3 regions of the Sphaerisporangium sp. NPDC051017 genome follow, and region 1 is predicted to be linked to each of the others. Evidence: riboswitches for the same ligand, from Rfam matches in the RefSeq annotation. Region 1 holds a riboswitch; each other region holds the start of a gene.
What was found. Region 1 has a riboswitch for thiamine pyrophosphate ahead of thiO (glycine oxidase ThiO). Riboswitches for the same ligand answer to the same signal wherever they lie in the genome.
Positions count from the first base shown of each region.

Region 1 (9,463 bases):
CGTCGCTCGCCGTGCCGATGCCAGCGTCGAGGATCACCGGGACGCCCGCCGCCTCCACGATCAGCTCGATGTTGTGGGGATTGCGGATGCCGAGGCCCGAGCCGATGGGGGAGCCGAGGGGCATGACGGCGGCGCATCCGGCCTGCTCCAGGCGCCGCGCCAGCGCCGGGTCGTCCCCGATGTAGGGCAGGACGACGAACCCGTCGGCGACCAGCCGCTCGGCGGCGTCGAAGGTCTCGATCGGGTCGGGCAGCAGGGTGCGCTCGTCGCTGATCACCTCCAGCTTCACCCAGGGGGTGCCGAGCGCCTCCCGGGCCAGGCGCGCCGTGAGCACCGCCTCTCCGGCCGTGTAGCAGCCCGCGGTGTTGGGGAGCACCTTGACGCCCCGTGCGCGCAGCACGTCCAGCACCGACCCGCGGGCCGAGGGGTCCAGCCGGCGCATGGCCACCGTGGTGATCTCGGTGCCGGACGCGGCCAGCGCCTCGTCCAGGACCTCCAGCGACGGCGCGCCGCCGGTGCCCATGATGAGGCGCGAGGCGAACGTCTCGCCGCCGAGCGCCAGCGCGTCGTCCGCCGGGCCCGCGTCGCGCTTCTCGTCCGCCGTCCTCGGCTCGGTCACGCTCGTCATCCGTGCCACCTCCGTTGTCTCGCCGGTCCCGCCGGTCTCATCTGAGTCCTCACCTGGGTCGTACGGGGGTCATCCACCCTGCACCGCCGTCAGCACCTCGACGCGGTCGTTCTCGCCCAGCGGCGTGGAGTCCCACGCGCCGCGGCGGACCACCTCGTCGTTGAGGGCCACCGCCACGCCCGCCACGGCCGAGGTGAGCACCTCGACGGCGTGGGCGACGGTGGCGCCTTCGGGCAGCCGGCAGGGGTTTCCGTTGATCGTCACGTTCATCGCGGTTGCGGGGCGGATCCCTGGCGCGGACCGGGGGCGCCCCGACCCTCCTTGGTCATCGATGGTGGCCGGTGGTGCCGTTCCCCGATCCGTGCGCCGCCCGGTGGAAGCGGCGCGGCGAGCAGACCGCCGCCGCGTCCTCGTACGCGGACCCGGCGAGCGTCCCGTCCAGCTCGGCGGCGAGGAGGCCCGCGGTCAGGGGGGCGAGCAGGACGCCGCCGCGGTGGTGGCCGGAGGCGAGCAGGAGGCCCTCCATCGCCGTCGCCCCGAGCACGGGCAGGTTGTCGGGCGTTCCGGGGCGAAGGCCCGCGCTGACGCCGGACACCTCCAGCTCGGTCACGCCCGGGACCAGCTCGCGGGCGTCGCGTAGCAGCTCCCACAGCCCGCCGGCGGTCACGCGGGTGTCGAACCCCATCTCCTCCTGCGTGGCGCCGAGGACGATCTCGCCGTCGCCGCGGGGCACCAGGTACGCGCTGGAGCCGCGGACCACCCCGCGCACGCAGCGGCCGAGGAACCCCGGCGCGCCGCGCAGCCGCATGATCTGCCCTTTGACCGGGCGCACGGGCGGCGCGACCTCCGGCGGCAGGCCCGGAAGGGCCCCCGACCACGCCCCGGCGGCCAGCACGACCCGCTCGGCGGCGAGCGCGCGCCCGTCCCCCAGGAGCACCCCGCGCGCGGCGCCGCGCTCGACCATGAGGCCGGCCGCGCGCTCGCGCACCACGGACGCCCCCCGGCGCGGCAGCGCGGCCAGCAGGGCGGCGGTGACCCGGCGCGGGTCCACCCACGCGTCGCCCGGGGCCAGCAGCCCGCCGCGGACCGAGGGCGCCAGCATCGGCTCGGCGCGCCGGCACTCGCGCCCGGTCAGGCGTTCGACGGGCAGGTCCAGCTTGCCCATGAACTCGGCCAGCTCGTCCAGGGCGGCCAGGTCGTCCGCGCCGAAGGCGACGTCCAGCGTGCCGTCGGCGCGGTGGTCGACGTCCAGGCCGGACTCCTCCGACAGTTCGGCCGCGAACGCGGGCCACAGCTCCAGCGAGGCCAGGCCGAGGCGCAGCAGCGGCTCCTCGGTGTAGGTGACCTCGCTCACCGGGGCGAGCATGCCCGCGGCGGCGTGGGTGGCCCCCGAGCCGGGGGAGGGGTCGGCGACGACCACCTTGTGCCCGGCCGCCGCGGCGCGCCAGGCCACCGACAGGCCGGCGATGCCGCCGCCCACGACCACGACGTCCGCGGCACCGGCTGAGCCGCTATCGGCGCCCGTGTCGACCATGAGGTCTCGCTCCCTTCGCCGGCATGATCCGGATCAGGTCTTTGCGGTCGAGGGCCGCCAGCCCTCCTCTCAGCCCGGTCTCGCCGGACTCCCGCGCGTCTGACGGGACAAGCTTATTCCTGTCCCTGTGCCTATTCCTGCCTTGGTACGCCGTCGCGCACCCGCTTGAGCGTTCTCATCACCCCGCGTGTGTAGTAGTGAGCCAATTCGTTACCAAATCGCCGTTGGCGGGTTACCCGGCTCGCCGCTTACTGTCAAGTTGTGAATCATGTCGTGGTGGTGGGCGCCGGGCTGGCCGGCGTACGGAGTGTCGAAGCGCTGCGGGCGCGCGGGTACCACGGGCGCGTCACTCTGGTGGGCGACGAGAGGCATCGCCCCTACGATCGGCCACCCCTGTCCAAGGCCGTCATGGCCGGCGACCTGGACTCGACCGTCGTGGACTCCGATCTCGGGGCCCTGGACATCGACCTGCGCACCGAGGTCGCCGCCAAGGGCCTGCGCGAGGGTGTCGTGGAGACGACCGAGGGCGAGCTGGAGTACGACGGGCTGGTGATCGCCACCGGCGCGACCCCGATCAGGCTGCGCGGCGAGGGGCCCCAGTACACGTTGCGCACCATCGACGACGCCCTGGCCCTGCGGGCGCGCCTGACCCCCGGCACGCGGGTGGCCATCGTCGGCGCGGGCTGGATCGGCGCGGAGATCGCCACGGCGGCGCGCCGCGCGGGATGCGAGGTGACCGTCGTCGAGGCCGCCGCCTCGCCCCTGGCCGCCGCCCTCGGCCCCGAGATCGGCGCCCACACGGCCCCCTGGTACGCCGAGGCCGGCATCGAGCTGCGGCTCGGCACCATGGTCGGCTCGGTCGACCCGGGCGGGCTCGCGATGATGGACGGCTCCTGGATCCCCGCGGACGTCGTCGTGACGGGCATCGGCGTGCGCCCGGCCGTCGGATGGCTCGCCGGGTCGGGCATCGCGCTGGACAACGGCGTCCTGGTCGACGAGCACCTGCGCACGTCCATGGACCGCGTCGTCGCGGTCGGCGACTGCGCCAACTGGTGGTCGCGCCGCTTCGGCCGCCGCCTGCGCATCGAGCACTGGGACACCGCGCTGCACGCCCCCGAGACCGCCGTGGCCACCCTGCTCGGCCAGACCGCCGTGTACGACCCCGTCCCGTACTTCTGGTCGGAGCAGTTCGGCCGCATGCTCCAGTACGCCGGCCACCACACCGGTGCCCGCCTCGTGCTGCGCGGCGATCCGGCGTCCGACCCCAAGTGGGCCGCGATCTGGCTGACCGAAAACGACCGTCTCGCGGCGATCTTCACGGTGGACCGCCCACGCGACCTCGTCCAGGGGCGCCGGATCGTCGAGGGCGGGCAAAGGCTGGACGAAGATCGCGCCAAGGACCCATTGATACCCTTGCGTGACTGCTTGTGACCCCTGTGGGGGTGTTTGAGACCTCCTACGACGTGGTAGTTGTGGACTCGTGACGCTTTCTGTTGCGCAGATCGATCGGGAAACCGACCAGCTCGTGGGGGAATGGCTCCCCCTGTCGGACGTAGGCGGCCGGCTCGGGCTCAGTGCCGGGCGGGCCAAGCAGCTCCTCAAGGACAAGAAGCTCATCGGCGTCCGCAGGGGCGGCCCAGAACCGGAGGTGCCGGCGGTCTTCATCGCCGGGGACGACGTGCTCAAGGGCCTGCCCGGAACTCTGACCGTCCTGGCGGACGCGGGGTACGACGACGTCGAGGCCCTGCGGTGGCTCTTCACCCCTGACGACTCCCTGCCGGGGGCCCCGGTCGACGCGATCGTCGCCGGCCGGCACACCGAGGTGAAGAGGCGTGCCCAGGCGCTCGGTTTCTGACGCGAGGCTCTACCTCTGTACCGACGGCCGCCGCCGTCAGGGCGACCTGGAAGAGTTCCTGGACGCCGTCCTCGCGGGCGGCGTCGACATCGTCCAGCTCCGCGAGAAGGGCCTGGAGGCCCGGCAGGAGCTGGAGCTGCTCGAAGTGTTCCGCGAGGCCTGCGACAGGCACGGAGCCCTGCTCGCGGTCAACGACCGGGCCGACATCGCCTTCGCCGCCCGTCCCGACGTGCTCCACCTCGGGCAGGACGATCTTCCTGTGGCGGTGGCGCGGGCGATGCTGGGGCCGGACATCCTGATCGGGCGGTCGACGCACAGCGACGCGGAGGCGTCCGCGGCGGCCGCCGCGGACGGCGTGGACTACTTCTGCTGCGGGCCGATCTGGCCGACGCCGACCAAGCCCGGGCGTTCCGCGCCCGGGCCCGAGCTGCTGAAGCACGCGGCCTCGCTGGGGACCGATCGTCCCTGGTTCGGCATCGGCGGCGTCGACCTCGGCACGCTGGACGAGGTCATGGGGTACGGCGCCACGCGGGTCGTGGTCGTGCGGGCCATCACCGAGGCGGAGGACCCGGGCGCGGCGGCGGCGGAGTTCGCCCGGCGCCTGCGCGCCGCCTGACGGCGCGGCTCAGCTCTGGCGGGAGGTCGCGGCGGCCGCGAGCTCCTCCAGGGCCGCGCGGGCCTCGGCGGTGATCGGCGCGCGCTCCAGGCCGCTCAGCGCGTCGTCGTGGTAGCGCTTGATCATCTCCTCGCTCGCGGCCAGGGCCCCGGTGTCCTCGATGATCCGGCGCAGCCGCTCGACGCCGTCCGCGTCCAGGGCCGGGTCGCCGAGCAGGCGCCGTACGTCGCCGGCCTGGCGCTCGGAGGCCGCCGACAGCGTGCGCGCGATCAGCATGGTCCGCTTGCCCTCGCGCAGGTCGTCGCCCGCGGGCTTGCCGGTCTGGGCCGGGTCGCCGAACACGCCGAGCACGTCGTCGCGCAGCTGGAAGGCGATGCCGACCTTCTGCCCGTACTCCACGCACAGCCGGTCGATCCACGGCTCCTGGCCGCGTGCGGCCAGCACCAGGCCGAGGCGCAGGGGCTGCTCGACGGAGTACTTGCCGCTCTTGTGCAGGGCGACCCGCAGGGCGCTGTCGAAGGTGTTCTCGAAGTGCGCCTGCTCCAGGAGATCGAGGTACTGACCGCACATCAGCTCGGTGCGCATGATGTCGTGAACCGGCTCGGCCGCGGCCAGCGCCTCGGCCGGCAGGCCGCTCGTCCGCCACATCTCGCTCGACCAGACGAGCAGCAGACTGCCCAGCAGGACGGCCGCCCCCTCGCCGAACTGCGCCGACGAGCCCCGCCAGCCCGACCGCTCGTGCAGCGCCTGGAACCGCCTGTGCGCGGACGGCTGACCCCTGCGCAGGTCGCTCGCGTCCATCACGTCGTCGTGGACCAGGGCGCTGGCCTGCAGAAGCTCCAGTGAGGCGGCGGCGGTGAAGATCGCCGGGTCCTCCTCGCCCCCCGCGCCACGCCAGCCCCAGTAGCAGAACGCGGGACGCAGCCGCTTGCCGCCCACGAGGAAGTCCTCCGCCGCCGCGAGCAGAGGGGCCAGCTCCGGCGCGCCGACCAGGGGGCGCTGCCGGTCCACGAACATCCGGAGGCGGCGGTCGATTTCGGAGCGAAGGTGGTCCCACTGGAACAAAGCGGTCATGCTCTGAGATTAGTGGGAGCTTTATGACGTTCTGATCCCTGTCCCTCCCTTGACCGCGCGCCGTGACGCCCGGCCGCCGCCCCGGATCCGAGGTCCCGAGAGAGGACGAGAGGGGCGAACGCGCCGCGATCAACCCCTCACATACCGGAGCCCGGTCAGAACCGCACGTTCACGAGGGGTGCGGCTCGCATCCGACCTGTAGCCTTGGGGCCATGTCTTTGGGTCGATCCTCCATGCGCCCCGACCGCGTTCCCACCGTCAGGGAACTGCTCGCCTCCGGCGGCCGGTCGTTCTCGTTCGAGTTCTTCCCCCCGAAGACCGACGAGGGGGAGCGTCAGCTGTGGCGCGCGATCCGCGAGCTGGAGGCGCTGCGCCCGACCTTCGTGTCCGTGACCTACGGCGCCGGCGGGTCCAACCGCGACCGCACGATCGAGATCGTCGAGCGGCTCGCCCACGAGACCACTCTCACGCCGGTCGCCCACTTCACCGCCGTCAACCACTCCCTGCGCGAGCTGCGCCACCTCGTCGGCAGGTTCGCCGACGCGGGCGTGCGCAACATCCTCGCCGTCCGCGGCGACCCGCCCGGCAGCGACCCGCTGGCCGAGTGGATCAAGCATCCCGAGGGCGTCGAGTACGCCGAGGACCTCGTGCGGCTGATCCGCCAGGCGGGCGAGTTCTGCGTCGGCGTCGCGGCCTTCCCCTACCGTCACCCGAGGTCGCCGTCCGTCGAGTCCGACACCGAGTACTTCGTGCAGAAGTGCCGGGCCGGGGCCGACTACGCGATCACCCAGATGTTCTTCCGCGCCGACGACTACCTGCGGCTGCGCGACCGCGTCGTCGCCCGCGGCTGCGACACGCCGATCATCCCGGGCATCATGCCGGTCACGCAGATGAGCACCATGGCGCGGTCCGAGAAGCTGTCGGGCGCGCCGTTCCCGCCCGAGGTGGCCGAGCGCTTCGAGGCCGTCGCCGACGACCCCGAGGCCGTCCGCCGTCTCGGCATCGAGCACGCCGCCGAGCTGTGCCAGACCTTGCTCGACGAGGGCGCCCCGGGCATCCACTTCATCACCTTCAACAAGTCCAGCGCCACCCGCGAGGTGTACCAGGCGCTGGTGCCCTCCGCCGTCCCCGCGACCGCGGGCTGACCCGTTCGGGGCGCCTGAAGTGCGCCCCGAACCCGCCGTGCCGAAGGCGCGGCAATAGGTTCGAGTCAGTCCGGCGCGCGCAACGGTAGGGTGCTGCCCACGATCGCGTAGTGCTCGTAGCCTCCGGGGAAGACGAACATCCCCATCAGGTCGATGAAGCCCAGCCGGCGGTACAGATGCCGCGCCGCCGTCGGCTGGTCGTGGGTGGACAGCACGGCGGTGCGCTCGGCGCGGCCCTCGCACAGGCCCAGTACGAGCCTGCGCCCGATGCCCTTGCCCTGGTAATCGGGGTGGACGTGGATCTCGGCGATCTCCAGCGCGTTCTCGAACCACGCCGCCGCGGCGCCCACGCCCGCGCGCTCGGCCAGGCCCCGGCGCGCGACGTCGTGCCACCACTGCCCCGGGGCGCCGTGGAACCCGTATCCGAACCCGACGACCTGACCGCCCGGCGTCTGGGCGAACAGGCAGGCGAAGTCCGGGAACGTCGCGTGGTTGCGCATGATGCTCTGCCGCCCCGAGAGCTGCTCGGGCGGCGGGCGCATCGCCGCGGTGTACGTGGCGATCACCGAATCGAGCTCAGCGGTGAACTCCTTGGCACCGGCGCGTCGCAGTTCGATCACTCGTCGCACACTAGCAGGACCACGAAGAGGCACGACCAAACCCGACCATAGTGTGCTTCGGGGCGTTAACCCGGCGTTTCGGGTGTCTCGCCGGTGAAGATTCGGACGGCCCCGCGCCATGCGATCCGGCGTTCGCCCTCGCCGCCCGCTATTCGACGTCGGCGGGCGTCCCGCCCGTGATGCGCACGAGCTCGTCGAACGTCGTCGGGAAGACCGTGTGCGGATGGCCCGCGGCGGCCCACACCACCTCGTGCTTGCCCAGCCAGGTGTCGACCAGCGTGCGGATCGGCGCCGGATGCCCGACCGGGGCCACACCGCCGATCGTCTGCCCCGTCGCGGCCTTCACGAAATCGGGGGCGGCCCTCTTCACCTTCGACACCCCCACCAGGCCGGCGACCAGGGCCGTGTCGACGCGGTGGGCGCCGCTGGTGAGCACCAGCAGCGGCTCGCCGTCCGCGTCGAAGATCAGGCTGTTGGCGATCGCCCCGACCTCGCAGCCGAGCCGGGCGGCCGCCGCCGCGGCCGTCGGGATGGCGTCATCGAACACGACCACCTCGCCGGTGGCCCCGGACGCGCGCAGGGCCGCGGTCACCTTCAGCACGGTCGGACGCAACTTTTCTGGCACCCGGACACTCTAAACAGATTGACCGGCATCAGCCATTGATTACATCTCCGTGACGCCAGGCGGCCGGAGATGATCGTTGCGCTAGTGTCCGTTGGTCCGAACATGATGTTGTCGAGAGGAAGTTCTGACATGGGGGTTGGAAGGCGGCTCGCCGCCGCGGCGGTGATGACCGCGGGAGCCGTGCTCGTCTCGGGGCTCGTCTCGGGCCACGCGGCGGGAATCCACCGGAGCGGCCAGGCTGGGGGAGCCGGGGCCACGAGCGCGGCGGTCGCGATCCACACGACGCCGGTCAGCGCGCGGACGGCGGTCACGCCCTTCGCGGCACCGCACGTCAGCCTGAAGATCGGCGCCAAGGGCGCCGCGGTGAAGCAGCTTCAGACCAGGCTGCTCGAACTCGGCTACGCGCCGGGCAAGATCGACTCGCGCTACGGCGGGACCACACAGTCCGCCGTGTGGGCGTTCCAGAAGATCCAGGGGCTCTCCCCGACGAGCACCGTCAGCGCGCGCACGTGGCGGGCGCTGGAGAACCCGAAGGCGCCGCAGGTCCTGGTCCCGAACGGCAAGCCCGACCGGGTCGAGGTCAACCTGACCAAGCAGATCGCCGTGCTGTACCGGGCGGGGCAGGTGAAGCTGATCACCCACATCTCCTCGGGCAGCGGCATCCCCTACTGCGAGACGGCCACCTGGCAGGGCAAGGTCCAGCGGTTCTGCGGTGACGCGCGCACGCCGACCGGCGACTTCAAGACCACCTGGCGGCGGTCGGGCTGGCACAGGTCCTACCTCGGGCAGCTCTACAACCCGATCTTCTTCAACGGGGGGATCGCCCTGCACGGCGCGCTGTCGGTCCCGCTCGCGCCCGCCTCGCACGGGTGCGTCCGGCTTCCGATGCACGTCGCCGAGGCCCTGCCGTCCCTGCTCGGCACCGGCGTCCCGGTGCACGTCCGGGGCAAGTTCCCGCGCTGACCCACCGCACGACCGCACGACCGAAGGGCCGCGAGCCGACGCTCGCGGCCCTTTCGTGTCCCGTGACCCGTTCGTATGATCGAACCTTTGTTCGTGTGATGCTTGACATCGCAGGTCATCGAATTTATGTTCGACATGGTGGGGGCAGGACTCGCGGCCTGCCCCCACTACCCGGCGGGTGAGCGTCGTGCGCGCCCGCCGCGCGAAGCACTGGCCGGGCGGGGAGAGGGGAAGCTCCTCGTCCGGCCGCGGGTGGCCGGCACGCCGGGACCCGTCCTCCGAACCCCGCGCGACATCCCGACGACGAACCCGAGACCCGCTGACCGAGAACAACCGAATACCTCTGGAGCGACAGGCGGCCGAGGCGGGGCGCGATCTCCGTGGCCGCCCCGGCGTCAGGCCG
Region 1 covers NZ_JBFBCI010000007.1:125,968-135,430, forward strand. Annotated here, with positions in the region: gene AB0M95_RS09095 (thiazole synthase) at 1-628, opposite strand, end outside; gene thiS (sulfur carrier protein ThiS) at 698-898, opposite strand; gene thiO (glycine oxidase ThiO) at 954-2,162, opposite strand; TPP riboswitch at 2,156-2,267, opposite strand; gene AB0M95_RS09110 (FAD-dependent oxidoreductase) at 2,424-3,593, shown strand; gene AB0M95_RS09115 (Rv2175c family DNA-binding protein) at 3,643-4,017, shown strand; gene thiE (thiamine phosphate synthase) at 3,995-4,633, shown strand; gene AB0M95_RS09125 (polyprenyl synthetase family protein) at 4,643-5,707, opposite strand; gene metF (methylenetetrahydrofolate reductase [NAD(P)H]) at 5,920-6,852, shown strand; gene AB0M95_RS09135 (GNAT family N-acetyltransferase) at 6,918-7,472, opposite strand; gene AB0M95_RS09140 (YbaK/EbsC family protein) at 7,621-8,097, opposite strand; gene AB0M95_RS09145 (L,D-transpeptidase family protein) at 8,227-9,060, shown strand.

Region 2 (9,463 bases), on a different contig from region 1:
GTCATGCCGGAGCTACCCGAGGTGGAGTCGCTGGCGGAGTTCCTCCGCGAGCGGGCCGTCGGCCGCTCGATCGCGGCCGTGGACGTCGTCGCCTTCCAGGCGCTGAAGACCGTCGATCCCCCCGTCACGTCCCTGCCGGGCCTGACGGTGACCGGCGTCACCAGGCATGGCAAGTTCCTCGACCTCGACGCCGACGGCGTCCACTTCGTCACCCACCTGTCCAGGGCGGGCTGGCTCCGCTGGCGCGACGACCTGTCCGGCGCCCGCCCGGTGCGCCCCGGTAAGGGCCCGCTGGCCGTACGGGTACGGTTCGCCCCCGACGACGAGGGCCTGCAGCCCGGGTTCGAGCTGACCGAGGCCGGCACTCAGAAGCGGCTGGCGGTGTACGTCGTCCGCGACCCGGCCGAGGTGCCGGGCATCGCCGCGCTCGGCCCCGACCCGCTGACCCCGGAGTTCACCCGCGAGACGCTGAAGCGCATCGTGAACGGCAGCCGTACGCAGATCAAGGGCCTGCTGCGCGACCAGAAGGTCATCGCGGGCATCGGCAACGCGTACTCCGACGAGGTGCTGCACGCGGCGAAGATGTCCCCCTTCAAGATCGCGGGCTCGCTGACGGACGAGGCCGTGGCGGACCTGTACGACGCGATCGTGGACACGCTGCGCACGGCCGTCGAGCGCGCGCACGGCATCGCCGCGAAAGACCTCAAGAGCGAGAAGAAGTCAGGTCTGCGGGTTCACGGCCGTACAGGCGAGGAATGCGCCGTCTGCGGTGACACGATCAGAGAGGTCTCCTTCGCCGACTCCTCCCTCCAGTACTGCCCGACGTGCCAGACCGGCGGCAAGCCGCTGGCCGACCGCAGGCTGTCGCGCCTGCTCAAGTAGGTCCGTGATGCGCCGCTGACCTGCCTTCTCGTGAAAAACGACGGTCTGTCATCGATGACAACGGTCCGTTAGCGGGCGGAATGGTCGCGTAACAGGGACAATGAAGGCATGACCGTCCCAGAGATCGATGCCAAAGCCGTGCCCGACGACGTCTTCCTGCTCGACGTGCGCGAGCTCGACGAGTGGCAGGCGGGCCACGCCCCGACGGCCGTCCACATCCCGCTCGGCACGCTGCAGCAGCGCGTCGACGAGGTCCCGGCCGGTGTCCCGGTGTACGTCATCTGCCGCGTCGGCGGCAGGTCCGCGCAGGCCACCGCGTGGTTGAACCACGTCGGGCGCGAGGCCGTCAACGTCGACGGGGGAATGTACTCCTGGGCCGCCGCCGGACGGCCGATGGTCGCCGAAAACGGAGCCCAGCCGTACGTCGCGTGACCCTTTGATGTAATAATCCAGTAAAAATCCATACCGCGGGAGCTCGGGCGAGACCGGGCTGAGAGGGCGGTTCCCGGCAGAACCGGGCGCCGCCGACCGCATGAACCTATCCGGATGGTGCCGCTACGGCCTTCCCCACCGCATACGGCGAGCTGCTTTGGTGTGGGTGCCGCCGTGGGGGGCCACGAGGTCGGTGACGCCAGTAAGTGATGCGGACGGCCCTTCGGTCAGGATGGAATCGGAGTTCGCGAAGCTTGCCACGGAGTGCCTGGTATATGGGCCTCGCTCCGCTCGGGCTGTGTTTTCAGGGCTGCCGCTGCTTCGGGATCGTCGTCGGGCCAGAGCCCTGGCCGGATTTCACCGTCCACCTGGCCCACGCGACCTTCCCGGGGCGGTTGGGCAGGGAAAAGACCCCGAACTCCCCGGCCAAGGCCGCCACGATCGCGAGTCCGCGCCCGTGGACGGATTCCGGCTCCGGGTCGAGCTGGTGGGGATGTCCCATGCCATGGTCGGTCACACGCACGCATAGAACACCGCGTGTCCGCCACAGGGAGAGCCGGATCGGTGGCGCGCCGTGGCAGATGGCGTTCGCGAGAAGTTCACCCACCACCAGGGCGACGTCATCGGCCAACTCTTCAAGAGTCCAGCGGCTCAACGCCCTTCGGACCTGCCGACGGGCGCCGGGCACCGTCGCGAGGTCGTGCGGAATGTCCCAACTGGCCGCGTGCAGCTTGCCAGGAATCGTGATCACGGGGGGTTCTCCGAAGTGGGATGGGCCACTGAGGCGGTTGCCGGTCGTGGCGAACGTCCGCTGTGTGGGGTGATGTCGCCGCCTCGGCTTCGCTCATCTGCTGGCGCAGTTCTCCGACGGTGCGGGCGATGACGATGAGCGCGACAGGTGTCGACCATGTGGCGACGGCGTAGAAGCGACGGGTCCCAACGCCGTACCAGATGACCCAGGCGGGGATCACCTGATCGAGTTGCTCCGCAGCCTCGCGCTGAACGACGTCCCACTTCCGTTGGCGCACGGGCACGGCCGCCGTACCGTGCCGATGCCGCCCTGGTGAGTCAGTCCTGCCCACGCCGACCGGACCGTGCCGCCGTCGTGAAGACCGCCCATGCCCCGAAGGGCGATCCTCTACCCGTGGCGGCCGTCGTGAGCCCGTCCAGGCATGACATGGGGATGATTTCGCTGAGTCGATTAGCCATGCACGGAAAGTAGCCATGCGCGAGGGCGTCGATGGGGACAACCTGTCCCCGTGCTCATGCGGCCGGAAAGACTCCCATGTCCTCGGCCAGCTTGACGGCCTTGGCCTTGAGGGTGCCGGTCGATCGGCGGATGAGTTCCACGGTGACGCCACGCGTCAGCGGGGAGAAAGGGGTGCCTTCAGGAGAGGTGGTCCAGGCGCGGAAGAGGAAATGGTGCGCCTGTTCGAGGTCGCGGCGCTGGAGGTGGCCTGCCGCGATCTCCCCGAACAGCCGCCCCTGGCGCTCACGGGAAGGGATGTCCTCAGGCTTGATCGGCTCGGCCCTCCTGACCGCTTCGCCGTAACGGCGCAGTTCGGCGGCCACGCTGACTCCGTGGAGGGCGACGTTGGCCTGTCCGAAGACGGTCTGAGGATGGGCATATCCCCCGGGCAGAGCATGCGCCACCGATTCGGCGGTGTCCCAGTATCGCCAGGCCGTGCCATCCTGCCCCTGGTACGCGGCGCTGATGGCCATATGCAGACACAGGCTTCCATACAGGCCCGCCACGTCGTCGTCGCCTTCCACGCGCGCACGCACGTCGTTCGCCGCGCCATCGACGATCCGGAAGGCGGCATCGGCGTCCGTACCACGCAGAACGTGGCCGTACGTCCAGGCCGCGAACGCCAGGCTCACCGGCTCGTCGGCCGCCTGGGCGGCGCGCACGGCTCGGTCGGCGATGACCCGGGAGACCTCCGGCTCCACCAGGTCCACGGCGAGATGCTGCGCCAGCCCGTAGGCGCTCGCCAGCCCGGCCTGAGCGGTACGGCGCTCGACGCCGTCCAGGACAATGGCCGCGTCCTCGATCTCCGAGATGAGCCCGGGGAGGACACCGGCGACCGCCGTACGGTTGCCCGGGAGCGTGTGCCAGGCGATCCACGCCTGTCTTACTCGCGCGAGCAGCGCGGGCACGTCGAAGTCGGCCGCGTCGCGGGACGCCGGGCGGAGCGACGTCACCTCCACGATCTCCCGTACCGCGGCGACGCTCGGATGGTGCGGGGCATCCCAGGTACTGACCGGAATCGGCGTATCACCGTCGATGAGAAGCGAGAGGTCATCCACACGAAGAACGTGCGCCAGGCGGATCAGCGCGGGAACGGACACCCCTCGCTGCCCGGCCTCGATCTTCTTCAACCAGTCCGCCGAGTACCCGACCAGCCCGGCGAGCACCGTGCGACTCATTCCCCGCTTTTCACGCATATGCCGAATACGCTCACCCGTACTCAAACTCGGCGGAACATCCATGACATCCTCCAGCGCGAGGCGGGCCGCAGGTCCACAGCCAGCCTACGGCTCACCACCCAGGCCGGGGACGTAGATAACAAAGCACGTGGCGACGTCCGTGGTACCGAACGCTCGATCAATCGAACCTATGGAACACGTGCCGACATGCGTCCAAACGAGGACTTCGTCCTGGCTGCATCACGGGCCGCCGTGCTGCTGGACGATGCCGGAGGCCCGTCCGAGTTGGGATCTGGCTGTATCCACGGCATGCCGTGGTATGTCGAAAACGTTGGCATTCGAGTCGTAAACGAGTTGACTGCTAATCCGGACGCTCCGCCTGCCGACGTTCTTGCTAATAGCATCGCGCGGGTAGCCGAGCTGCATATGGGGGCATATGGGGACGTGTGACCTTCAGAATCCCGGATCTCCATCGGCGACGGTCGCTCTTACTCCGGCAGCGTGAGCAGAATCTTGACTATCTCGTTCTTCCGGACGCGGTCATCGTCCCTGATGGCGTCGATGGCGTTCAAGCTGTCCGTGATCGCCGTATTGAAGATATTGCACCTGAAATTTGTGCTGCTATGAGCAAACTACGTACGGGGACAGAATCCAGGACGCTGGCTACAGCGCGCGGGTCATCGGAAGTGATGTCCGTGGCGAACTCGCCTTGGGGCGGGTGCTGGGTCTCCAGCTGGTCGAGGAGCTCTTCGAGCGCTTGAACACGACGTTCTGCTTGGCGGGCTCGGCCGCGGGCTAGTTCTAGTTGCTGGGTAAGGTCGGCGACCTCTTGAAGGTATTGAGTTCGGTCGTGATCCCATGCTGCTCGGAGACGGTCGTTCTCCATGAGTAGGTCCTGGAGGCTTCGGGTGCGTTCTGTGAGCTGCTGTTCCAGGGACTGGGCGTAGCGTTTGGACTCGTGCCAGCTCGTGACCGCGATCTCTAATTCGTCGTTGGCCCTCCGAACTCGGTACTCGTGCGGATGGGCAACTTTGAGAGCGGTCATCTGAAGCTTGAGCAAGTGTGCCCGGACATCGTCGGTCACGGGGGTACCCGCACTTGCGCGTAGGGTTAGAATCTGGTCTAGGAACCACCGGTCGGCAGGGACGCGTTTTCCGTTCAAGTACCGGGACACGGTGCCCTTGTCGATCGGATTAAGCCGACAGAAGAGGCTGATCGACATACCCAGCGCGGTGAACTGAGCGCGCAGTTCTCCTGCCCAGGCCATTACCTGCGGGCTCAGCTCCGGGCTCAAGGGTGCTAACTCGACTGGACGGCGGGCGATCTCGTTCACCTGCCCATCATCACCGTCCTGGGACGCTACCCGCGACAAACCGCACCCTTTGGTCGTGTTGCCAACTGTCTGCAACGCCCGTCTGATGCCGTTGCAGTGCGGCGCAACCCCTATGGATTCTGGCTTTCTAGAACCGAGCAACCACTACCCCGCCTCGCCGCCGCGCGGCGATATAAAGAGAGGAATCCTCGTGACCCGCCCGGTTCACTCAACCTCCCCGCTCCTCACCGTTCGTGCCGCCCTGATCTTGGGTCTGTCCCTGATCACGGGTGCGGCCGCTGGCGTCCTGACTTACTGGGTCACAGGCTCGGTCGCTGGGTCGATCCTGGGCGCGGGTGCCGCTACGGCGGGTGCGATCGGGCTGCTCAACCAGATCATCAGCAACACCACGAACGACAACGGTGACTAGCTAGGCGCCGTCAAGAACGACCCACAAGCCAACCCCTTTGAGGGCACGGCCTTTGCTAAGTCGGCTCATGGGAGGTGATGACTCCCAGGTCGAATACGACGCGGAACGAGGCGCTGGTGGACCTATCTCGGTTGCGTGGCTCGCTCCCACCTCGAAGGCACGGGTCCAGGATGTCGCTGGCGGTCCGTACAGCTGGAGAGTACAGCTACCTCTGCGGACTCGGCTGTACTCCGGGGACGTGGGTGGACGGCAGGGTGGGACGTCAGTGATCCGCCCCCCTGTGGCCAGAAGGGCTGTGATGAGGCAAGATGAGGGCGCTAACTGCATAAGACAACGCGGGAGCTCGGGGGACCGGGCTGAGAGGGCAGCTACGCCGCTGCCGACCGCATGAACCTGTCCGGGTAATGCCGGCGTAGGGAGTGTGCGATGTCGTCCATCGTCGACGAAGTCCCTCTGACCCTCGACGAGGCTCCGCCGAAGACGCTGGGGGCGCTCGACCAGGGCGCGTTCTGGGCCAATCTCGGGGTCAGCCTGCTCGGCTTCTCCGGGGCGCTGTACCTGCTCGACCCGCTGGGCGGCCGGCCGCTGAGCCTGGCGGCGGCCGTTCTCGCGGCCGTCGTCGGCAGCCTCGTCGGCACGGTGATGGTCGGTCTGGCGGCCGTTCCCGGGGCGCGTACCGGCGCCCCGGCGATGGTCCTGCTGCGCGGCCTGTTCGGCGTGCGGCTGTCGTACGTCCCGACCGTGCTGAACATCGTGCAGATGCTCGGGTGGGGCGCCTTCGAGCTGTGGGTGATCGCCACCGCCGCCCAGGCCGTCTTCGGTGACGCGGTTCCGTACCAGGTCTGGGTACTGGCGGCGGGGGCGCTTACGATCGCGCTGACCATACGCCCGCTCGGGGCGATCCGGCTGCTGCGCCGGTTCGTGACGGCGGGCGTGGTGGTCGCCATGGTGTGGCTTGCCGTGGCGCTGCTGCGCGAGGGGCCCTCACTCGGCGCCGGGAGCTGGGACGCGTTCGCGCCCGCCGTCGACTACGTGATCGCGCTGTCGGTCTCGTGGGTCCCGGTCGCGGCCGACTACGCGCGGCACTCGCGCTCCAGCCGCGCGGCCTTCGGCGGCGTGGTCGGCGGGTACACGATCGCGCAGGTCGCGTGCCTGGTGATGGGCGTGCTCGCGCTGTCGCTGGTGGGCAACGACGCCGACCGGGTCTGGGAGGCGTTCGTGGCCGTGCCCCTCGGGGCCGTGTTCTTCGGCGTCCTGGTGCTGCGCGAGGCCGACCAGTCCTTCGCCAACGTGTACTCCACGGCGATGTCGCTGCAGAATCTGCTGCCCCGGGTGGACCGGCGCGTCTTCTCGATCGGTGTCGGGGTGCTGACCACGGGCGTCGCCCTGTTCGTGAACGTCAACTCCTACGGGGCGTTCCTCGGCGTGATCGGCGCGGTGTTCGTCCCGATGTTCGCCGTCCTGGCCGTCGACTACTTCCTGCTCGGCGCGGCCGGCCGCTGGGACACCTCGGAGGACGCGCCCTCCCGGTGGCTGATGATCGTGCCGTGGGTGCTGGGCTTCGTGGCGTACTGGCTTGTGACGGTGACGCCGACGGTGGGCTGGTGGGACGCGGCCTGGGCGGCGGTGCGCGACGCGATCGGGTTGGCGCACCAGCCGTGGATGAACGCGGCGCTGGCGGCGTTCGTCGTCTCGGCGCTGGTCACGCTGGCGCTGGGCCCACTGGCGCGCCTTCGAGGCGCAGCAGGTGCTCCTTCGCGGCCGGCCCGCCGGCGTACCCCCCAAGATGCCCAGGCGCCTCGATCGCCCGGTGACACGGCACGATGACGCACACCGGGTCGGCGGTCAGCGCGTTGCCGATGGCGCGCAACGCCTGCGGGCGGCCGATCCGGTCGGCGATCTCCTGATATGTCGTGACGCTGCCGTACGGCACCGCCATCGTCATCTGGAGCACCGTGCGGGCGAACGGCGTGGCCAGCCGCAGGTCCACTGGGGTCGTGAACGCCCGCAGCCTGCCCGAGAAGTACGCGTCGAGCTCGCGGCGGATCGGGTCGAGGCGGCGGGGGTCGTTGCCGATGAACGTGCCGATCTCGCGGGAGACGCGCGCGAAGACGACGTGCTCGTCCTCGTAGCTGCACGCGGCCACGCCGCGCGCGGTGACGGCGAGCGTCATGCGGCCGACGGGGGTGTCGGTCATGCCGAAGGCGATGTCGGGCGGGGTCTCGCCGACGTAGCCGGGAGAGGTCACCCGCACCAGGGCGTCGAGGTCACCTGTCGTCATCGCCCCATCCCTCCCGGTCCCGCTACCGGCAGCGTAGCGGAGTGCGGCCTCCTACCGGCCACGACGTAGTTGGCGAAGTCCATGTCGCCCGGGTTCCGCCTGCTTTACCCGGGCCGGAGAGGGGGAGGAATGCTCCGGTGGCGAGCGAACCGGTCCCCCCGGCGTCCCCCGAGACCGCCCGGGACGGGCAATTGCGACTATTCGTACATCGAAAGTGCCAAGACGCGGCTGCGAAAACGGGCACGATGGGGGTCATGAGTGACGACAGGGTAGAGAATGCCGATGAAGGCTTTGCTCGCGCTGTCCTCGCGAGCGCGGCGGACGCCGTCGTGGCGCTCGACCGCGACCTCAACATCCTGATGTGGAACCCCGCCGCGGAGCGGCTCTTCGGCTTCGCCGCGGCCGACGTCACCGGGCGCAGGGTGCCGCTCGTCCCGGACGAGCTGGTGGCCGAGCACCACGCGGTCCTGGAACGGGTCCGCACCGGCGGTCCCGTCTCGCTGCGCACCAGGCGCTGCCACCGCGACGGCGCGCTCGTGGACGTCCGCGTGGACATCAGCGCCCTGCGCGCCGAGTCCGGCGCCCTGCTCGGGTACGTCACCGTCTACCACCCCGTCGCCAACGACTCGGTCGCCCGCGAGCGCGGCGCGCGCAGGGCCAGGCTGGTGCGGCGGCTCACCGACGTCGTGGCCGACATCAACGCCGAGCTGGAGCTGCCGTCCGTCCTCGACCGCATCGCCGCGAGCCTCACCGAGCTGACCGGCGCCGACGCGGGCGGCTTCGTGCTGATCGAGGACGACCGCCTGCGCCTGGTCAGCGCGCACGGGCTTCCCGGGAGGCTGAAGGGCGCCACGGCCGACCTGCGCAGCAGCCTCGTCGGCAAACTGCTGCGCACCGGCAAGACCGTGCTGCTGGAGACGGGCGACCAGGCGGCGCTGGACGAGCTGATCTGGTCGGAGCTGCCCGGCCTGCACACGATCGCGCTCGGCGTCGCCGCGGTGGGCGGGCGTCCGTACGGGGCGCTGTACGCGCTGTTCGCCGAGGGGACGGCCGGGCACATCGAGCTGGAGCTGCTCGAACTGCTCGCCGGGCACGCGGGCATCGCCCTCGGCAACGCGATGGCCTACCAGGACGTCGTCCGGCAGCGGGCGCACGAGCGCGCGGTCGTGGACGCCAGCGCCGACGGCATCGCGGTGCTCGACGACCGCGGGCGCGTCCGGCAGTGGAACCCCGCGGCCGAGGAGCTCACCGGCGTGCGCGCAGCCCAGGTGATCGGCGGGCCCCCGCCGTTCCCGCTGCCCGACCCGGGCGAGAAGCTCACGACGCAGCTTTCGTCCGGGCGCTGGCTGGACGTGGTGAGCGCCGAGATCATCGAGACCGGCGAGATCGTGGTGGATTTCCGCGACGTCACCCGGGCCAAGGAGCTGGAGGAGGCCAAGGACCTGTTCCTCGCCACCACCAGCCACGAGCTGCGCACCCCGATCACCGTCGTCCAGGGGTTCGCCGGCACTTTGGACGCGCGCTGGGACAAGCTGTCGGACGTCGAGCGGCGCTCGGCGGTACGGACCATCGCGGAGCGGTCGCGGGCGCTCGGCCAGCTCATGGACCACCTGCTGCTCGGATCGCGGTCGGGCGCCGACGAGCTGAAGGTGCGCGTCGAGAGCTTCGACCTCGGCGAGCGGGCGCGGGTGGCCACGCT
Region 2 covers NZ_JBFBCI010000001.1:355,480-364,942, forward strand. Annotated here, with positions in the region: gene AB0M95_RS01730 (DNA-formamidopyrimidine glycosylase family protein) at 4-882, shown strand; gene AB0M95_RS01735 (rhodanese-like domain-containing protein) at 991-1,314, shown strand; gene AB0M95_RS01740 (ATP-binding protein) at 1,619-2,065, opposite strand; gene AB0M95_RS01745 (helix-turn-helix transcriptional regulator) at 2,578-3,804, opposite strand; gene AB0M95_RS01750 (hypothetical protein) at 4,310-5,074, opposite strand; gene AB0M95_RS01755 (hypothetical protein) at 5,265-5,483, shown strand; TPP riboswitch at 5,809-5,919, shown strand; gene AB0M95_RS01760 (cytosine permease) at 5,910-7,310, shown strand; partial or broken gene AB0M95_RS01765 (methylated-DNA--[protein]-cysteine S-methyltransferase) at 7,270-7,764, opposite strand; gene AB0M95_RS01770 (PAS domain S-box protein) at 8,010-9,463, shown strand, end outside.
Region 2: linked by a shared signal. The riboswitch ahead of AB0M95_RS01760 (cytosine permease) and the one ahead of thiO (glycine oxidase ThiO) in region 1 are both predicted to bind thiamine pyrophosphate.

Region 3 (9,463 bases), on a different contig from region 1:
CGGCACTCGTAACGGATATCGTCGCCGTACTGGAGCCGATTTTGGAGCGCCGCGCTCCCTACGACAGACACCGGGTGCGCGCCGCACGGATCGCCGCTTTGGCGGTCGCCGTTCTGGCCGAGGTCGACACTCAGCGGACCGACGACGACGCGATCATAGAGCTCATCCTGATGGCGCACATCCTGTCGCTCCTTGAGTGCCGCGCATCCGGGTCCATCACTCCGCCGGACGTCCTTCTCCTGGTTCGCGGCTGAGCGGAATCGGCGGCCCGTCGAAGCGACCCGTTGAATTCGATGCCTGGGATGCCGAAACGGCGGGTCGCTCGTTCGACGTCCAGGTGAGAGGGCGAACCCGGGCGCGCGACTGGTTCTCGACCACCCGCAACCGCCCCGAACCCCCACCGCCGGCGGAGTGCGGATGATCACCCGCAAGGGCGGCCATGGCTGTCGGGTGGGGCGGTCAGAGGTCGGGGGTGGCGGGGGGATGAGGCCGCTTTCGTAGGCGAAGACCACCACCTGGGCGCGACCACGCAGCCCGAGCTTGACCAGCACGCGGCTCAGATGCGTCTTGACCGTCGCCTCGGCCAGATGCAACGCCGCGGCCGAATCACCCACGGCGACCAGAGAGTAGAAGCGCACGATCGCCTGGCAACCGCGCGTAGGTGATCGAGCCCGCCCCCTCGCGATGGCATCCCAGCCCATCGCCGTGCTTAATGGCGCGCCCCCGTGACGATGCTGCCGTAACCACTGAGCCGTCAGGCGAACACATCCTCAACGGCAGCGACCGTCAGCGCCCGCTGGAGCCATATGTCCAACTGCGCCGCGTCCGTACACGCCAGAATGCGACTACGCGCCTCCTCCGGGACGGAAAGCCCACGACTGTCCAGGATCATCACGATCGCCTCAGCCTTGCCTTCCGCCTTGCCTTCCGCCTTGCCTTCCGCGACGTACTTCTTCGCGAAGTCGCTCTGGTACTCGTAGGTCCCCACGGCCATTAATTCCTCCATATGCTTGCGGGCCAGCTCAGGGAGCATCTTCAGAACAATGTCAGCGTACAACCGGGACCGCTCGTCATCGAGGGTGGTCAGGGCGGCGTGGAAGGCCTCCAGAACCGGCTGGCCGTCCAGGTCGCCACCATGGGCCACCGCCGACAGCACCGCGAATTCCGGCGCATTGATCGCCTCAGCGGGGTCCGTCAACGCCGGGATCGCGTCCGGGCCGGCGACGAGGGGAACGAGCCGCCAGCCGGGATGTCCCATGTCGATCGGTTTCATGCACCACCGGGCGGTGGGCGCGTCAGGGCAGATGACCAGCAGGATCGCGGGGCAGCGCGTCCGCGCCCGCACCGCCGCCAGATACACCGGCCAACTCCATCGTTTGTCGTAGTCACGGCCTCGCTGCACCTCCACCACGACGGTGAGCACCGGCTTTTTGTCCGAGAACGTCACCACCGCGTCCGCCTGGTACTGCACCGGTGGGCACTGCGTGAGATCACCCGATTCGATCCTGGCCTCACGGTAGCTCGGAATCGTCAACCCCAAGGCGCGGACCAGCAACTCCGCGGCCATTTCAGGGCGGTTCTTGAAAAGCATAATGAATGCTTCATGTTCCAACGTGGGCATGGGCAGGACGTTAGCAGGAGAGCAAAGCCCGAACAAAACTTCGACAGATAATCATCCGAACACCCAGAAGGCAAGTGAAAAATCACATTTCGAGCCAAATCGATTTAAGGTACGACCGTGCGCAAATCAGTCACATGGTGCCCAAAATATTCACCCCATCCGCAATGAGCCGCAGATACTGCATACGAATTCAGCTCGCCCGTCGTTCACCCCTAGCCGGTGATGAGATCGCGCCACGCCTGCGAGAAACCCATGAAACCGCCTCTGGACGACGGCGCGGAGCATCCAGCGATCAACAGGAAGCGGGGGTTAACGGTTGGATCGACGGTCTGGGCGCGGGCGGTGCCGTCGACGTGCACGACGGCGGGGATCAGTGCAGCCCGGTCGGGGCGTACGGCCGGGGCCGGCAGCATGAACGGTGATCCGGCGGCATCGAGGCCGAACCAGCGTGAACCGTCGGCGTGCAAAACGGCGGGTGCGAACGGGCGGAACGGCTCACGGTGCTTGATGTGGTGTTTGAGGGCGTCGCGGGTGGCGGTGGTGCGGGGGTCGGCGAGGATGGAGCGGTGGCCGAGAGCGCGGGGCCCGAGCTCGCTGCCGCCGGAAAACCAAGGGAGGCTCCGCCCCGCCCACTGCGGTTCCGCGTCATCCCCAACGACGAACAGGTGGACTCTGTCAGGTGGCTCCGTTTCCACGGCTCCCGGGCTGAGAAGCTTCCGTGGCCTACGCCGCTCCGGCGCCTTCTATTGACGTGGGCTCGACCTCGATCGCGAAGACCCCGAGCCGCTCCTTCTCCGGTGGGTATATGCCACGGATCACGGACAGGAGCCCGTCACGGCTCTCACCGAGGTCCCCGCCGATCGACCGGGCGTCCTCGTGGTCGAGCATGGCATCGAACGACGCGTACTCGGTGACCCTCTTCACCGTGGTCACCAGCCGAACATCCCCCGACACGAACACCAGCGACTCCCCGGCCCGAATCCTCCGTACCTTCGGATACCCGACCCGAACCTCAACGGTCTTCACCGCATCCGCGATGAGCCGCAAATACGTCATACGAATGTTCAGCTCGCGCGTGGCTGAGGTCTCATTCATAGTTGCCCCTAGTCGGCAACCGGGCTGCGATGCGCCTGGATGTACGCCTCGTGAAACTCCTGCACAACGCCCAGTTTCGGGTACCTGGCGGTCAGGACCCGGTCGAGATCGCCCGCCCGGGTCCGAACCGAGTCGACCAAGTGCGTGCCGGCCAGAGCCTGGCGTCCGAGCACAGCCGCCTCGTCCGGCGTCCCCAATTCGGTCAAAGCGATACCCAGATCGATCCGGGCGATCGCTTCCCTGCTCGGGGAGCGATCTGCGGCCGGGAGAGCCATATGAGCCGCCAGCGCCGATTGTGCGTGCGCTCTCGCCTTCTCAAAGTCACCGTGCTCACCATCCCCGAGCCAGATGTACGCCGAAGCCGGATAGGAGGTGACCGCCAAGGAAGCCAGGTTTCCGGTGTCCATGGCGAAACGCATCGGCGCGCGAGCCGGAAGCCGCTCGTACCGTTCACCGGCGTCGCGAAGAAGTGCTTCACATTCTTCACGTTGCCCGAGCCGGGCATGGGCGCGCGCCGCCTGAGCGCGTAGTCGAATGGCCAGCGGATGATCCGCGGCGGCCTTGGCGATCCCCCGATGTGCGGCGGCGATCGCATGTGCGGGCCGGTCGGTATAGATGCTGACCGAGGCCAAAGCGTCAGTGGCCCATGCGCACAACTCGTTGTGCGCCGCCTGGTCGGCATGTTCGAAGGAGTCGATCGCCCATGCTTCGGCGGCCAGCGGATCGCCAAGGTCGTGCGCCAGCCACGCGAGCATCTCGGAGACCCATGCCGCGTAGACGTACAACTCGCGTCCCTCTTTGAGGGTATGCCGCCCTCGGATCAGCTCCCCGATTCGTCGCCGATACGTCCGTGCCATCGTGAACAGCTCGACAGGGGGCTCCACGCCGTAACCACGGTTAAGGGCGGTCGTAGCAGCCTCAAGGTGCGCGAGCGTCCCGGCACCGAGCGAACTGACACCTGCGAGGCGGGTGAATTCCATCGCCTCGCATGCGGAATCACGTAGGACCCGCTGCAACAGCGAGGGGGTTATCGCGGCGACGACCCCCAGCTTCAGAGCGTTACGGCGCTTCGTCGGCTCGACCTCCTCTATGGTGCGCGCGTCCTCGTCACATCCATAGAACAACTCACGCTCGCGGACGTCGAATGCGATCGCATAAGCGGTGGCCCAGTCCCGCGGGAAGTGCCGCCCGCCCTCCCAGTTTCGGATCTGCCGGGCGATGGAGTCGACCGAGCCATGTTCATAGCCCGCCGCACGGAGAAGGCGCCGGGCCATCTCCCGCTTGTTCCAGTCGCGTGCCTCACGCTCGTCTCGAAGCCGGACCGCCCATGCCGGGGGCTGTTGTTCGGTCATCCGCCTGCACCAATCGTCGATCAGGGGGCGGACAGTCGCCATGTCCGCATCACTTACCGCCAGTATCCGCCTACCGAACGTGACAGTGCCGGGTTTCACTGGCACCAACGAACGCTCTCGCCGGGAAATCGCGAGTCATACGTGGATGACGAGCCCGACCCGGCCGGGGCACGGAACCGGGCACCGCGGGGCCCGACCAGGAAGGACACCTTGACCATGAGCAAGGCCGGAATCATCCGGTTTCGCCGGCACGTCGCTCCGGGCTTCGAGTCGCCCAGGGGGGAGACCTCACGGTGAGCCGCGCGCCGGGACGACACCGGATCGGAGTCCCCACTCAACTCTCCGGGCCGTATTCCATCTCTTTGTCGTCGTAGCGGCGAAGTGAAGCTGGAGGCAGCCTGAACCGGGGGTCGCCGGGGAGGGTAGGAGCAGCCTCGACAAAGTCGCGTCGGCCCAGCACTACCGGATGGGCCGAGCGCGGTGAGCGAGACGGGAAGGTATACGCGAGGAACCGGTGTTGTTACGCCTCTTAACGAACCGCCAGCTCAAACCCGGTGGATCTGGGCTGGAACGCGGTGCGCACCCATCTGCCGAACTGCGGCAGACGGGGAACTCCTGGCAGGGTCTTAGGAGTCTGGGCCGGGAGGCCATGGTGAATTGTCTACGGCGTAATCATGGCAATACCGCAGGGGTAGAGCCGGGTGCCTAACCCGTCAACCGGATAGCAGTGAACGTGGGAACCATCCGTGTGCGTTCCCTCGAATTTTCTAAGCCAGAGAAAATGCGGAGGGATAGGTGCGACGCCGACCGAAGGCGCGGGTGGGGCGGAGCCGCCGTAGTACTCCGAGCCAGGGAAAGCCTGTGCGCATGGGGAAGGGCGGCAGCATGTCAGATAAGAAGGGAAAGCAATGTCCGAAGAAGCGCCGGTGAATATTGGCGCTATAAGGTGGCCGGATCTGGATTCGGCCTACTTTACGGTACGGAGAATGCAGACCAAATTGCACTGCTGGGCTGGAGAAGAGTCCTCTCGCCGGTTCGGTGACCTGTTCAACCTCGTCTACGACCCAGCGTTCCTCATGCATGCCTGGGAGCGGGTGTCAACCAATAAGGGCGCTAAGACGCCGGGGATCGACAAGGCCACAGCGGCCTGGATCGAAACCCGGATGGGGTCGATGTTTTCCTGAACCAAATCCGGAACTCGCTCAAGTCGAGCGAGTTCCGGCCGGTGGAAGTGCGTCAGGTGCAGATACCCAAGGCGAACGGGAAACTCCGGAAGCTCGGTATACCCACCATCGCGGACCGAGTGGTGCAGGCAAGCCTGAAACTAGTGCTAGAACCTATCTTCGAGGCGGACTTCAAACCGTGCTCGTATGGGTTCCGCCCGAATCGGCGCGCACAAGATGCTATAGCCGAGATCCATCATCTCGCTTCCCATCCGACAAGCTAAATGGATACTGGAAGCAGATATCAAAGCGTGTTTCGATGAAATATCGCACATAGCTCTGATGAAACGCTTCCGGGCGAGGATCAAGGACAAGCGCCTGTGCGCACTGGTGAAAGCGTTCCTGAAATCCGGAGTCCTCACAGAATTCGGAGACCGGGAAGAAACACTGACTGGAACACCACAAGGGGGCATCCTTTCCCCGCTGCTCGCCAATATCGCTCTGTCTGAGCTGGACGATCACTTCGAACGGCAAAGGAACGAGAAGATGGGCACGCAAGGGTGGCGGCGCAGTCGCAGGAGACGCGGCCTCGGCAACTGGCGGCTCGTCCGCTACTGCGACGACTTCGTCTTCGTGGTTGATGGGGAGCGTCATCACGCCGAGGAGCTGCGGCAGCAGGTGGCGGCCGTTCTCGCCCCAGTGGGCTTGCGGCTGTCACCGGAAAAGACCCGCGTGGTCCACATCGATGAGGGCTTTGACTTCCTCGGGTTCCATATCCGCAGAATGCGTAAACGAGGAACACAAAAGCACTACGTCTACACCACACCTTCTAAGAAGGCCATCCAGGCCATCAAAGATAAAGTGCGGGCTAAGACGTACAGGTCAACGCTCCATTGGGACCTGGACAAGCTGATCATTAGCCTGAACAGGTCCCTGCGCGGATGGGCGAACTACTTCCGCTATGGGGTATCCAAGGCAACATTCAACGACATCGATTGGTTCACGTGGGGCCGGTTGATGCGCTGGATACGCCGTAAATACAAACATGGAAACCGTCGGATCGGAATGCCAGAACTCCGCCGTCGCTTCTGCGACCAAGGATGGCGGTTCGCCTATAACGGGGCGGTTTTAACCGGCGCATCCAGCGTCGCAGTGACCCGTTACCGCTACCGCGGCGAGACCATACCGACCCCGTGGACACCGACACCGGCAACGGTCACGTAATAACCAGCAGGAAAGACATGCGGAGCGCCCGTTGCGTGGAGACACGCACGGCGGGTGCGGCGGGCGGGCCGGGGAAACCCGTCGGGAGCAATCCCGATAGGGCGCCCCGGTCCGACCCAACCGGCGTGGGGATCCGCCGCTTCATCGCGATCGCGACCTGGCACGCACCCTCACCATTGCGCATCGAAGCCGTGACCGTCAGGGAACTGCGCGAGCTGATGCGCGAGGCCGAGAACGGCGCGGTGGTCTCTGTGGAGCCGTCCTGGACGTGGGTGGCGTAACAGGCCATGACAGTCACATCCCACAGACCAGAGTCTTGCCTCCCCGATCCGGTATCGAAGGAAATATCCCTCCCCATCCAGATACCAGCCTACGAACGGAGCGCTATGCCCCCATGTGAAGCCTTTACCCCGGAGCCTCGCCTGGCCCCGCGGCCACCGGTTGAGTCCGGGGCCGAGGGGTGGAACGAGAAGGACTGCGGCGTGGGGCTCGCGCATGTCGGAGCTCTTGTCGGAACGCTCGTTCCGGGTTGCGGGGGACGGCGGGCCAGGGCGCTGGTAAGGGAAATCTTGATGAAGGCGGGGGTGGGAGCGGAAGACGTCTCCGACGCGGAGGTCATCGTGGCAGAGCTCACGGCCAACGTGGAGCGGCACGCCGCAGAGCCGTACGAGGTGCGCGTCATCAGCGTCGCCGACGTACCCATTTGGTGTGAGGTGGTGGATGGAAGCCCGGATACCGAGAAAGTTGAAGTCTCACTACAACGGCTGCGCGCGCAGGGGACAACCGACGTGCCGTTTCTCGCCGAAGACACCCTGGCTGAGAACGGCCGCGGACTGCTGCTGACCTACCGGCTTTCCGGCGGCCGATGCGCCGTGTACGCGACAACGACCTCCAGCACCGGCACACCAGGCAAGGCAGTCGGGTTCGCCCTCGCTGTAGGTGGGCGTGGTTAACGAGCCGGCCATGGGATGAAACATCGGTGGATCGCCGAGCGGAGCTGCGGGTTCGCGGCTGGAGCCCACGCAAGCCTGGGGTCGAAGGGGCGAAGCCCCTTGGGAAAACAGAGCCCGAGCCGGAGCGCCCCCCGGGCGCGGAGGCGAGGACCATTTCCAGCGAGGACCATTTCCAGCGGAGACAGTTCCAGCGGAGACAGTTCCAGCAGGGACCCGCTTCCGGGGGGCGCGGTCCGGCCTTCGCGGGGGGCGGGTTCTGCTTGGTTTGGGGGGCGATATGGCTTGTATTCGGTTATGTCGGGTGATTTGGTGGGGTGAGTCGTGGGGTGGGGGTGGGTTGGGGGTTTTGCGGGGCCTGAGTTAGCGATGTTGGGTTAGCCTCGATCACACGGTCGCGTTAGCCTTGCCAGGACAACCGCGGGAGCCCGGCGCACCGGGCTGAGAGTGTGGCTGCTGCGGCCGCAGACCGCTCGAACCTGACCGGGTCATGCCGGCGTAGGGAGCTGTTCTATGGAGACGTCCGGGTCCACCGCCACGTTGACGGTGTCGTCCAGCCCGTTCAGCGAAGAGCTGTGGGAGGCCGTCCAGCCCACATTCAGGGCCATCCTCGACCACCCGTTCATCACGGGCCTGGTCGACGGCACGCTGCCCCACGACACGTTCCGCCACTTCGTCGTGCAGGACTCCCACTACCTGCGCGACTACGCCCGGGCCCTCGCGCTGTGCGCGGCGAAGTCGCCCTGCGAGGACGACGTACGCGCCTTCGCGAACGACGCGGTGAGCGCGATCGCGGCCGAACAGGAGATGCATTCGGAGTTCATGTTCCAGCTCGGCGGCTCGGCCGAGGAGGCCGAGAAGCTGCCCGTCGCGCCGACCACCCGCGCGTACACCAGCTACCTGCTGGCCACGGTGTACGGGGGCTCGTTCCTGGACGCCCTGGCCGCAGTGCTGCCCTGCTACTGGATCTACGCCCGCGTCGGCGAGGCGCTGCTCGCGGAGTCGTCGCCCGACCCGCTGTACACGCAGTGGATCGCCGCCTACGGGGACCCGGGGTTCCAGAAGGTGGTGCGCCGGGTCGTCGACCTGATCGACCGTACCGGCGCGGACTCGACGCCCCGGCAGCGCGCCGTCGCGCTCGAGCACTTCGTCACGACGGCTCGCTATGAGTGGATGTTCTGGGACGCCGCGTGGCGCCAGGAGTCCTGGCCTGTCTGAGCGGCACCTGCCACCGCCACCATACGCCCAGCGCCGACCGGCTCGGGGGGCCGGTCAGTCAGGCCGGAATGTTCAAGCCGGTACGTTCAGCACCGCCGCCGCCCGATCAGGGCCACGGTCAAAGCCAGCTGTTACGGCGGAACCCTCGGTAGAGCAGCGAGCAGACGACGAGCATGAAGCCGAGCACGACCGGATAGCCCCAGATGGCGGACAGCTCGGGCATGTGGCGGAAGTTCATGCCGTAGATGCCGGCGATCATCGTGGGGACCGAGATGATGGCGACCCATGCCGAGATCTTGCGCATGTCCTCGTTCGCGAGCGCGTTGGAGCGCGCGAGCGCGGCCTGGAGGATGGAGTTGCACAGCTCGTTGGACGACTCGACCTGCTCGCAGACCCGCGAGAGGTGGTCGACGACGTCGCGGAAGTACTCGCGCATCTCAGAGGGGATCATGCGGCGGGTGGGCAGCGCGTTGAACGGAGTCTGCAACGGCGTGACCGCGCGCTTCATCTCGATCATCTCGCGCTTGAGCTGGTAGATGCGGCTGATGTCGCGGGAGCTGACGTCGGCGAAGACGGCGGCCTCGACCTCTTCCAGCTCGGCCTGCATCAGATCGGACACCGAGAGGTACTTGTCGACGACGTGGTCGGCGATGGCGTGCAGCACGCTGGAGGGCCCGCGCGCGAGCAGCTTCGGCTTGTCTTCGAGGCGCCTGCGCACGTCGGCCAGGGGACAGTGCTCGCCGTGGCGGACGGTCACCACGAAGTCGGACCCGACGAACACCATGATCTCGCCGGTGGCGATGATCTGGTGGGAGTCGTCCGGCTCGTCGTGGTCGAGGT
Region 3 covers NZ_JBFBCI010000031.1:61,706-71,168, forward strand. Annotated here, with positions in the region: gene AB0M95_RS23755 (NACHT domain-containing protein) at 1-254, shown strand, start outside; partial or broken gene AB0M95_RS23760 (LuxR C-terminal-related transcriptional regulator) at 477-593, opposite strand; gene AB0M95_RS23765 (hypothetical protein) at 755-1,621, opposite strand; gene AB0M95_RS23770 (carbamoyltransferase C-terminal domain-containing protein) at 1,834-2,316, opposite strand; gene AB0M95_RS23775 (ASCH domain-containing protein) at 2,345-2,716, opposite strand; gene AB0M95_RS23780 (hypothetical protein) at 2,725-4,068, opposite strand; gene AB0M95_RS23785 (hypothetical protein) at 5,055-5,252, shown strand; gene AB0M95_RS23790 (reverse transcriptase domain-containing protein) at 5,309-5,515, shown strand; gene AB0M95_RS23795 (reverse transcriptase domain-containing protein) at 5,502-6,455, shown strand; gene AB0M95_RS23800 (hypothetical protein) at 6,581-6,736, shown strand; gene AB0M95_RS23805 (ATP-binding protein) at 6,842-7,408, shown strand; TPP riboswitch at 7,815-7,927, shown strand; gene tenA (thiaminase II) at 7,919-8,623, shown strand; gene AB0M95_RS23815 (magnesium and cobalt transport protein CorA) at 8,742-9,463, opposite strand, start outside.
Region 3: linked by a shared signal. The riboswitch ahead of tenA (thiaminase II) and the one ahead of thiO (glycine oxidase ThiO) in region 1 are both predicted to bind thiamine pyrophosphate.